DNA from 2 places in the Leifsonia sp. Root112D2 genome. Region 1 is predicted to be linked to the other one. Evidence: predicted binding sites of a transcription regulator. Region 1 holds the regulator's gene; the other holds the start of a gene.

Evidence for each region. The regulator LexA, encoded in region 1, represses DNA repair genes until DNA is damaged. The targets are predictions, from matches to a motif close to TCGAACANNTGTTCGA.
Region 2: ASC63_RS05260 (shikimate dehydrogenase) is a predicted target of LexA. The motif match lies at 1,980-1,995, and genes of this name have one in related genera.

The regions. Positions count from the first base shown of each region.
Region 1 is NZ_LMCU01000002.1:237,516-242,545, forward strand. Features, by position in the region: gene hisB (imidazoleglycerol-phosphate dehydratase HisB) at 1-322, opposite strand, end outside; gene ASC63_RS14945 (histidinol-phosphate transaminase) at 325-1,434, opposite strand; gene ASC63_RS14950 (LysM peptidoglycan-binding domain-containing protein) at 1,470-1,871, opposite strand; gene lexA (transcriptional repressor LexA) at 2,128-2,814, shown strand; gene ASC63_RS14960 (aldehyde dehydrogenase family protein) at 2,936-4,435, shown strand; gene hflX (GTPase HflX) at 4,508-5,030, opposite strand, start outside.
Region 2 is NZ_LMCU01000001.1:1,152,848-1,157,877, forward strand. Features, by position in the region: gene ASC63_RS05250 (FAD-dependent oxidoreductase) at 1-230, shown strand, start outside; gene ASC63_RS05255 (SDR family NAD(P)-dependent oxidoreductase) at 208-1,005, shown strand; gene ASC63_RS05260 (shikimate dehydrogenase) at 1,023-1,919, opposite strand; gene aroQ (type II 3-dehydroquinate dehydratase) at 2,145-3,083, shown strand; gene ASC63_RS05275 (LysR substrate-binding domain-containing protein) at 3,099-3,989, shown strand; gene ASC63_RS05280 (oxidoreductase) at 3,986-5,030, opposite strand, start outside.

The sequences.
Region 1 (5,030 bases):
GCACGAGTGCCTCGTCGAGCGGTACCACGGCGTCCCCGAAGCGGGAGATTCCAGACTTGTCCCCCAGCGCCGTTCGAATGGCCTGTCCGAGCACGATGGCCACGTCTTCGACCGTGTGGTGCACATCGATCTCGATGTCGCCCTTGGCGCTCACGGTCAGGTCGGTGAGCGAGTGCTTCGCGAATGCCGTGAGCAGGTGGTCGTAGAACGGCACGGAGGTGTGGATCTCGGACTGCCCGGTGCCGTCGAGATCGAGCGAGAGCTCGATACTCGACTCACTGGTCTCACGCCGAAGCTGTGCGGTGCGGTTCACGGAGGTCATGTTCACGACTTTACCGGCACGGCCCCGCCACGGGCATCCGGTGCCAGCGGGGCTATCGCCTCGAGGAAGGCCGTGGTCTCCGCCTCGGTGCCCGCCGTAACGCGCAGGTGGCCGGGAATGCCGATATCGCGGATGAGCACGCCGCTCGCCAGCAGCGTTTCGAACACCGCGTTCGGCTCGTCCACACCGCCGAACAGCACGAAGTTGCTGCCGGTGCGGTGCGGTGTGAATCCCATGCGCTCCAGTTCGACGACAATTCGATCGCGCTGGGCAACAATCTCACCCACCATCGCGAGCATCTCGTCGGAGTGGGCCAGGGCGGCTGTTGCCGCCGCCTGCGTGAGCGCCGAGAGGTGATACGGCAGACGCACCAGCCGCAACGCGTCGAGCACTGCAGGGTCTGCGGCGAGGTACCCGAGCCGGACACCCGCGAAGGCGAATGCCTTGCTCATGGTGCGCGAGACGAGCAGCCGCTCGCGACCCTCAAGCAGCGTGAGCGCCGACGGCGCATCCGGTGGCATGAATTCGGCGTACGCCTCGTCGACGATGACGATGCCGTCGCTCGCCTCGTAGGCGGCAGCAACGACGTCGAGCCCGAGCGGGGTGCCTGTCGGGTTGTTGGGTGAGCAGAGAATGACGATGCTCGGCGTTGTGCGACGGATCTCGGCGACGACCGTGTCGGCGCTGAGCTCGTAGTCTTCGTCACGCGCGCCGGATATCCAGGCGGTGTCTGTTCCGGATGCCAGCAGCGGGTACATCGAATATGTCGGTGAGAATCCGAGCAGGCTGCGACCCGGGCCGCCGAAGGCCTGCATGATCTGCTGCAGCACCTCGTTGGAGCCGTTCGCCGCCCAGATATTCTCTCGGCTCAGGGCGTGGCCGAGATAACCTGCCAACGCATCGCGTAGCGCGGTGAACTCACGGTCCGGATAGCGATTCGCTCCACGCACGGCCCCGGAAACGGCTTCGACGATGTCGGCGACGACGTTCTCGGGCAACGGATGCGTGTTCTCGTTGACGTTCAGCGCGACCGGCACGTTCTTCTGCGGTGCCCCATACGGAGAGAGCCCCCGGAGGTTTTCACGGATGGGCAGATCAGAGAAGGAAATCACCCCATCATGCTACTGGGCCAGCCTTTGGGGACATGCTAGCGGCGACTGCCCGCGTACTGCACCGGGATGGCGACGCGCTGCCCCGGAGAAACGAGAGTGCTCGAGAGCTGGTTCACCGAAACGATGTCGGCAATGACGTCGCGAGGGTCGGAGTTCGGAGCTACTCGCTCGGCGATGGTCCAGAGGGACTCGCCGCTCTGCACGGTGGCGTAGCTGAAGTTCGTGTGCGCGCTCGAATCGGTGGCGACGGCCCCTCCACCGTTGAGGGCGAAGACGGCGGCCGCGACGACGAGCGGGATGGACGCGAGAGTGGTCAGAACGACGCGGCCCCGCCGAGTGAGGTGAAGGCGTGTCTTCGCGGGTGCCTGCGGAAGCCGCTGCGTGCTTACGCGCTCGGCACGAAAGCCTGTCACCGATACTGCCATTGCTGTGCTCATTACCCGACCTCCTCGGCCACTTCGCTCTCACCGGCTGTGAGGATATGCGAACGTATGTTCCGAATATATATTCGATTATTCGAAACCGCAAGCAGGAAATTGCTGAGCGAATACGCCGCCGATACCGCGACACACTCGAACACATGTTTGTTTATGCCGTTAACCCGGATACAGTTTCGATTGTCTGGGTATGACTCAATCAGGCACCACCGACATTCGGATTAGCCGGTTGGGGTCTTCACGAAGGGACGGCACGGTGACAAGCGACAATTCAGCGGCGAAAGAGCGAGTCGGCACTCGGCGACGCAAGAGCCTGAGCGCAAAGCAGCTGGCCATCCTCGAGGTCATCCAGCAGTCCGTCGCGTCGCGCGGCTACCCGCCGAGCATGCGTGAGATCGGCGACGCCGTCAGCCTCTCTTCGCTCTCCAGCGTCACGCACCAGCTCAATCAACTGGAGCTCAGCGGCTATCTGCGTCGGGATCCGAACCGCCCGCGTGCCCTTGAGATTCTCATCGACCTGCCGTCGTCATCCGCGACGCCGGACTTCGAGAACACCACGCCCATCGGCGACGCCACCATGGTGCCACTCGTCGGCCGCATTGCCGCGGGCATACCCATCACCGCCGAGCAGCAGATCGACGAGGTCTTTCCGCTCCCTCGCCAGCTGGTCGGCAAGGGCGAGCTCTTCATGCTCAAGGTGGTCGGCGAGTCGATGATCGACGCCGCCATCTGCGATGGTGACTGGGTGGTCGTGCGACAGCAGAACACGGCGGAGAACGGAGACATCGTCGCCGCGATGCTCGACGAGGAGGCCACCGTGAAGGTGTTTCGCCAGCGCGACGGCCACACCTGGCTGCTTCCGCAGAACTCGGCATTCGAGCCGATTCTGGGTGACTACGCCGAGGTGCTCGGCAAGGTCGTCGCCGTCTTGCGGTCACTCTGAGGCCGGAGCGGACTTCGCCTTCGTCGCTCGCCGTTCACCATTCCTGACTTCCCCAGCCAAAGCGACGCTTGACGGGGCAGAATCAGAATGAATGAATCCCAGACAGAGAGGTCTGAAAGCGATGACGAACACCATCAGCACAACGGCGCCCACAACGACGGGCCTGTACATCGGCGGTAAGGAGCGCGCGACCAGTGAGTCGCTTGCTATTCCCGACCCCGCCAAGCCCGGCCTCGTGGTCGGATACGCCGCCGCCGCAAGCCAGGAGGACGTCGCCGACGCCGTCGCGGCGGCAAAGGCCGCGTATCCGGCGTGGTCTGCCTTGTCGGCCACCGAGCGCGCCGCGCAGATGCTCGAGGCCATCACCGGAATCGACGAACTGCGCGACGAGGATGCGGCGATCCTCTCGCAGGAGAACGGCAAGGTGCGCGTTGAGGCATGGATCGACGCACTCGTCTTCGAGCTGCGGTGGAGGCTCGCGCTCGAACTCGCCGACGACGTCGATAACGGCCATGTGCTCTCACCCGCCCCTGGCATCCCAGTCACGACGACCGTGAGCTACCAGTCCCTCGGCGTCGTCACCGCAATAGTGCCGTTCAACTGGCCGATAGCGATTCTCGGTGCCGCCTTGCCACATGCGCTGCTCGCCGGCAACACCGCCATCGTCAAGCCGCCGCCCTCGGCACCGCTTGCCACCGCACGGGTCGTGCAGCGCATCGCCGAGAAGCTTCCTCCGGGCGTGCTCAACCTCGTGACGGGCAAGGATGCCGACATGACCGGTCTGATTCAGAACGAGGACGTGGCAAAGGTGTGCTTCACCGGCAGCGTCGGTGGCGGAAAGCGCATCATGGAGATGGCGTCGAAGTCGCTCACCCGCGTCACGCTGGAACTCGGCGGAAACGATGCCGCTGTGCTGCTCGACGACGCGATACTCGACGACACCCACCTCGATCGGCTATTCGCGGCCATCTACGACACCACCGGGCAGATCTGCATGAACGCCAAGCGGGTCTACGTGCACCGCTCACGGCTCGACGAGGTGGTCGCCGGGCTCTCGGCGCGACTGGAGAAGACGGTGCTCGGGTACGGCCTCGACGAGGGTACGACGATGGGGCCGCTGCACTCCCCCGTGCAGAAGGCCTTCGTGACCGAGATCATCGAGGAGGCGAAGAGCGCGGGCGCGACGGTTCTCGAGTTCGGGGAACTTCCCAGCGGCGACGAGTTCGTCGGCGGAAACTTCGTGCGCCCGGCCATCGTCATCGACCCCGACCCCTCGCTGCGCGTTGTGACCGAGGAGCAGTTCGGCCCGGTGATCCCCATCATCCCCTTCGACACCGAGGAGGAAGCCGTGGCGTTCGCCAACGACAGCTGGGGTGGACTGTGCGGCTCTGTCTGGACGGCGAGCGTCGAGAGCGCGAATCGCGTCGGCTCGCAGCTCGTCTGCGGATACGTCTGGGTGAATGATCACGGCGCGACCCGCCTCGACCTGCGCGCCCCGTTCGGTGGCATGAAGCAGTCGGGATTCGGTCGAGAACAGGGCATCGAGGGCGTTCGAGCCTTTCAGGACACCCGCGCCATAGCCCACCTCGACGCCGAGGCGCTTGCGCAGATGGCTCACTGACGCCGACGGCGCGCGGGGATTGCCCGCCACACACGGGGGTCCGGCGCCAGCCGGGCCCCCTTCTGTGGCGGGTCAGTGTGTTGCGCTGGCGAATGCGGTGAAGACGGACTCGTACTCGGGCATCATCAGGGCACGGATGCGTGTGCCCGCCGCCACGTATTCCGTCTCCAGAACCCGTCCACGCTCGTGCAGCGCCGCCACCAGGTCGCCCCGGTCATAGGGAATCACCACGTCGATCTCGATCGACGGATCGGGAAGCAACCGCGCTATCGCCGCGAGCACGTCATCGACGCCCTCGCCGGTGCGCGCCGAGACGAACACCGCGTTCGGCTCCAGTCCGCGCAAAACCAGGCGGTCGTCATCCGTCACCAGATCGGCCTTGTTGAAGACCACGAGCTCGGGGATGTCGCGGGCACCGACCTCGCCTATGACGTCTCGCACCGTGGTCAGCTGGCTGGCCGGGTCGGGATGGGAGGCGTCGACGACGTGAACGATGAGGTCTGAATCGGCAACCTCTTCAAGCGTGGATCGGAATGCCTCCACCAGTTGGTGGGGCAGATTGCGCACGAAGCCCACGGTGTCGGTGAGCGTGTAC
Region 2 (5,030 bases), on a different contig from region 1:
GTGCGCGCGTTCTCGGCGACGGCGGCAAGCCGATCGCGGGGCTGTATGCCGTCGGCACCGACCAGGCCAACGTGATGGGCGGCCACTACCCGGCCGGCGGCATCAACATCGGCCCCGCCATGACCTTCGGCTATGTCGCCGGACGCGACCTTGCCGGCGCTACCGCCTACGAGGACGGCCGAGACGCTGCGGTGGAGAATGGTTCGCATGGATCTTCAGCTCAGCGGTAAACGCGCCATCATCACCGGAGGCAGCCGGGGCATCGGCCTGGCCGTCGCGAAAGCCCTCGCCGCAGAGGGTGCAGATGTGGTGCTGGCAGCCCGCGGTCACGCGGAGCTCGATCTGGCCCGTGCCGCAGTTGAAGAGCTCGGCCACAAGGTAATGGCGATCCCGACCGACACGAACGACGACTCCTCGGTGCAGGCGCTCGTCGCAGCGGCGGTGGAAGGCCTCGGCGGTGTAGACATCCTCATCAACGCTGCCGCACGGGCCGCCACGCCCGGCAGCCCCCGGATGCTCGCCGACCTTCGTGACGAAGACCTGCGGGCCGAGATCGAGACAAAGGTGCTCGGTTGCCTGCGCACGGCGCGCGCGGTGGCACCCCTCATGGTGCAACAGGGCTGGGGGCGCATCGTGAACGTCAGTGGCCTCGCCGCCCTGAACGCCGGCAACACCTTCGGGTCTATGCGCAACGTGGCGGTTGCCGCGATGACCAAGAATCTGGCCGACGAGCTCGGCGCGGCGGGCGTGAACGTGACGGTCGTGCATCCGGCTCTCACCCGCACCGAGCGCACACCCGCCCTGATCGACGCCACGGCGGCCGCGCGCGGAACCACCCTCGGTGAGGCCGAGGCGCTGCTCGGCGGCGGCTCGACCATCGGGCGCATGGTGACGGCCGAGGAGGTGGCGGACGTGATCGTCTTCCTCGCCTCCCCGCGCAGCGTGGCCATCACGGGCGACGCCATCCCGGTCGGCGGCGGAACCCCTGGGCCCATCCGCTACTGAAGACGCGGAATGGAAAACTACTGGGCCAGTTCGCGCTCGGCGATCAGTTCGAGAAAGTGGGCGCGCATCCGTGCCGCGTCGGGTTCGATTCCGGTGATCAGGCGCATTCCCGCGACGGCCTGTCCCACGTTCATGCGGCCGCCGTCGAGGGTGCGCAGGCCGTGGGCACGGGCGTTCAGCAACACCTGGGTCTCGATGGGAAAGTAGACCACGTCGGCGACCCAGGCATCCGCCCGCAGCCGCGCAACGTCGAACGCGACACCGGGGTGATTGGTCATGCCGAGCGGGGTGGCGTTGATGACGCCGTCCGCACGGGCGAGCGTACCGGCCACCTCGTCGGGCCCGTTCACGAGCACCTCGCGATCGGGGAAAAGCTCTCGCAGCCTCTGAGCGAGCCCCTCGACGCGCTCGGGCACGAGATCGGTGAGCGTGAGCTGCTGCGTGCCGAGCGCGAGCATCGCATAGGCGGAGGCCGAGCCGGCGCCGCCACCGCCGAACTGCACGACGTTCTCGAGGGCGGCATCCGGAAGCCCGTCGAGAACGCCGTCACGAAAGCCCACCCAGTCGGTGTTGTAACCGATGAAACGGCCGTCGCGGATGAGAACGAGGTTGACCGCTCCGAGGCGTTCGGCGTCGACATCCACCTCATCGAGGTACTGCATGACGAGCTGTTTGCACGGATGCGTGATGTTCAGCGCCGAGAAGCCCTCGTCGCGTGCCTCATGGAGCAGCCGCCCGACGCTCTCGGCGGGCTCGTTCAGCTCGAGCAGGTCGAGCAGCCGGTATTCGTAGTCGAGGCCGAGTTCGTGGGCCTCGCTCTCGTGCAGCGGCGGCGACAGCGAGGGGCCGATGCCCTCGCCGATGAGGCCGACCAGGTAGGCGGTGCTCGGGACTGAAGCGTTTTCGGCGTCCACGGTGACTGACCCTTCAAAAGAACGGATGTTGTCGATAGCATAGCAAGAAGAGTTCAACTGACGAATAAATGTACGCACAACGAACACGACCGCGGAACGCTCATCGAACCGCCACTCCAGGCGAGCCGGTAAGCGCAGCACGGGCCGACACCGATATGCTCGCGGCAGCCGAGCTCGACGGATAATCTGGATCGACTTCGAGGAATGGAAGTAGGGCGTCCTGCAATGACACGACCACGCGTTCTGGTGCTGAACGGACCCAACCTCAATTTTCTCGGGCGGCGTGAACCGGCGCTCTATGGCTCGGTCACTCTCGACGCCGTCACCGAATCGCTCGCGGGCTTGGCGGCCGGGCGCGGCGTGAGTCTGGACTGCCGCCAGAGCAATAGCGAAGCTGTGCTGATCGATGCGGCGCAGGAGGCGATGAGCGACTTCGATGCCGTGATCATCAACGCGGGTGGGCTCAGCCACAGCTCGGTGGCGCTGCGCGACGCGCTCGCAATGCTGCCGGTGCCGGTCGTCGAGGTGCACGTCACGAACATTCACGCTCGCGAGGAGTTCAGGCACCACTCCTTCATCTCGGATGTCGCTGCCGCCGTGATCGTCGGCGCGGGAACGAACGGCTACCTGCTGGCGCTCGAGCACGTGCTGTCGCTGCTGCCAGCTGCTCAGCCGGCTGCGCATCCGGGCACGGATGCCGGTGCAGCCGGCGGGTCGCAGGCATCCGCTCTGGTTCTCAGCGGACCGAATCTCAACTTTCTGGGGCGGCGCGAACCGGGTCTCTACGGTGATGTCACCCTCGACCAGATCGGCGAGCGAGTAGCGACCGAGGCGACGAGGCTCGGCATGACGGCGGACTTTCGGCAGAGCAACAGCGAGTCTGAGCTCGTGGATGCCGCACAGGAGGCGATGAGCGCCTTCGACGCCGTGATCATCAACCCCGCCGGGCTGTCGTTCACCTCTATACCGTTGCGCGATGCGCTGGCGATGCTGCCGGTGCCGGTCATCGAGGTGCACATCACGAACATCATGGCGCGCCCGGCCGAGTACCTGCATCACTCCCACATCTCGCCGATCGCCACCGCGGTGATCATGGGTGCGGGCGCGCACGGTTACGAGTTGGCGCTGCAGCAGGCGGCGCATCTCGCCGCGGAGAAGCACTGATCGGTCGGGTGGCCCATGGAACTGCGGTGGATCGAGGCGTTCATCGCTGTCGCCGAGGAACTGCACTTCGGCCGGGCCGCGCAGCGGTTGGGGCTGGCGCAGTCGCCGCTGAGCCAGACGATCCGGCGGCTGGAGCGCGAGCTCGGCGCTCCACTCTTCGAGCGCAGCACGCGCTCGGTCGCCCTCACCGGTGCCGGTGTCGCGTTTCTGCCGCACGCCAGAAAGATGCTCGGTGAGCTCGACCTTGCGCATCGATCCGTGCGCCAGATCGAGCAGGGCGAATACGGTCGGGTCACCATCGGCTTCTCAGGCGCGCTGAACCACCTCACGCTGCCGCCGCTCACCCGGGCCGCGCGCGGCCGGTATCCGGGGATCGAGCTGACCCTGGTCAACCAGCTGGTCACCGAGGATGCGATCAGGCGGCTGCACAACGGCGAGATCCACTTGGCCTTCGTCGGCCTGCCGCTCGAGTCACCGCCCCTGGCAACTCGTGCGATCTCGAGGGAGCCGCTGGGTGCGACGCTACCCTCCGACCATCCGCTGGCCCGTCGTGCCGAGTTGACGGTGGCCGAGCTCGAAGGCGAGGATTTCGTCTCGCTGCCGGTGAGCCGGGGCTCGACGGTGGGCGAGAACCTCGTGCGGGCGTGCCTCGGGGCCGGGTTTCGGCCGCGAATCGTTCAGGAGATCGTCGACCCGTACACCGTGCTCTCGTTCGTTGCCGCCGGCGTCGGCATCAGCCTCATGCCGCAGTGCATGCAGCCGATCATGCCCGCCGGCTCAGTGTTCATTCCGTTGCGCGGCGACGTTCCCGTTCAGGAGGCGGGCCTCGCCTGGAACCCCGACGATGTCTCGCCGGCCCTCGCCTCGATTCTCGCGCTCGCCGAGGAGATCCTGCCCACGCCCTAGTGCAACGCGGCGGCGAGCTGCTGCGCGGTGTCGTAGCCGCTGAGTATGGCGTTGCGGATGGTGGCCGGCGACTTCTCGATGGCGCTGCCCGCTGCGAGAACCGCATGCCGGATGCCCAGCCCTGCAGCAAGCTCGCCTTCGCTCTCGGCCGGCACCGTGCCGTGCGAGATCAGCAGCGGTCCCGGGGCGTCGAGCCACGCATCCGTGCCGTCGGCGTCGGTGATTCGAATGCGGCGCTCGGCAATTTCGGCGATGGTGCTGCCCAGGAGAATCCGCACATTCGGGTTCGCCATCAGGCGCGGCAGGGCCAGAATCTTGGCCCGGCGCCCCGAATCGGGCGCGAGCTGCTCCTGCTCGCCCACCAGCAGCACGGCCGTTCCGCGCGCAGCGAGCGTGTCGGCCACCGACATGGCCACGCCGTCCGCGCCCCAGATGGTGCAGGCGGCGAGGGGCTCGTCCAGTTCGTGCGTCTCGAGCCAGTTCCGAACATCCATCACCGGTGACTCGCCCGCCACGACGGTTTCGCTCAAGGCGGGCGCCTGCGGTCGGATGCCGCCGGTGGCCAGCACCACGGCATCCGGCTTCAGTGCCGTCAACAGCGACTCATCGACGTGTGTGCCGAGCGAGACGGTCACGTTCAGTCGCTCGAACTCGCGGGCCGACCAGTCGAGAAAGCGGTGAAAATCGGGGGTGGACTTCATCCGTGCCGCCTCGGCCATCTGGCCGCCGAGTGCCGCGCGCTCGTCGGCGAGTGTCACATCCGCCCCCGCCAGCGCGAGCTCGCGGGCCAGCGTCAGGCCGGCCGGGCCCGCACCCGCGACCACGACGCTGCTGCCCGTGCGCACCGTGGGGGTGGCGAGCGGAACGCGCCCGCGACCGACCGTGGGGTTGACGGTGCAGCCGACGGGGCCGACGCCGAGATTGTCGATGCAGACGTTGCAAGCGATGCACGGGCGGTACTCGCCGCCCTCAAGGCAGGCGGTCGCGAACGTGGGGTCGGCGTGCAGGGCGCGGGCCAGACTCACGAAGTCTGCGGTGCCC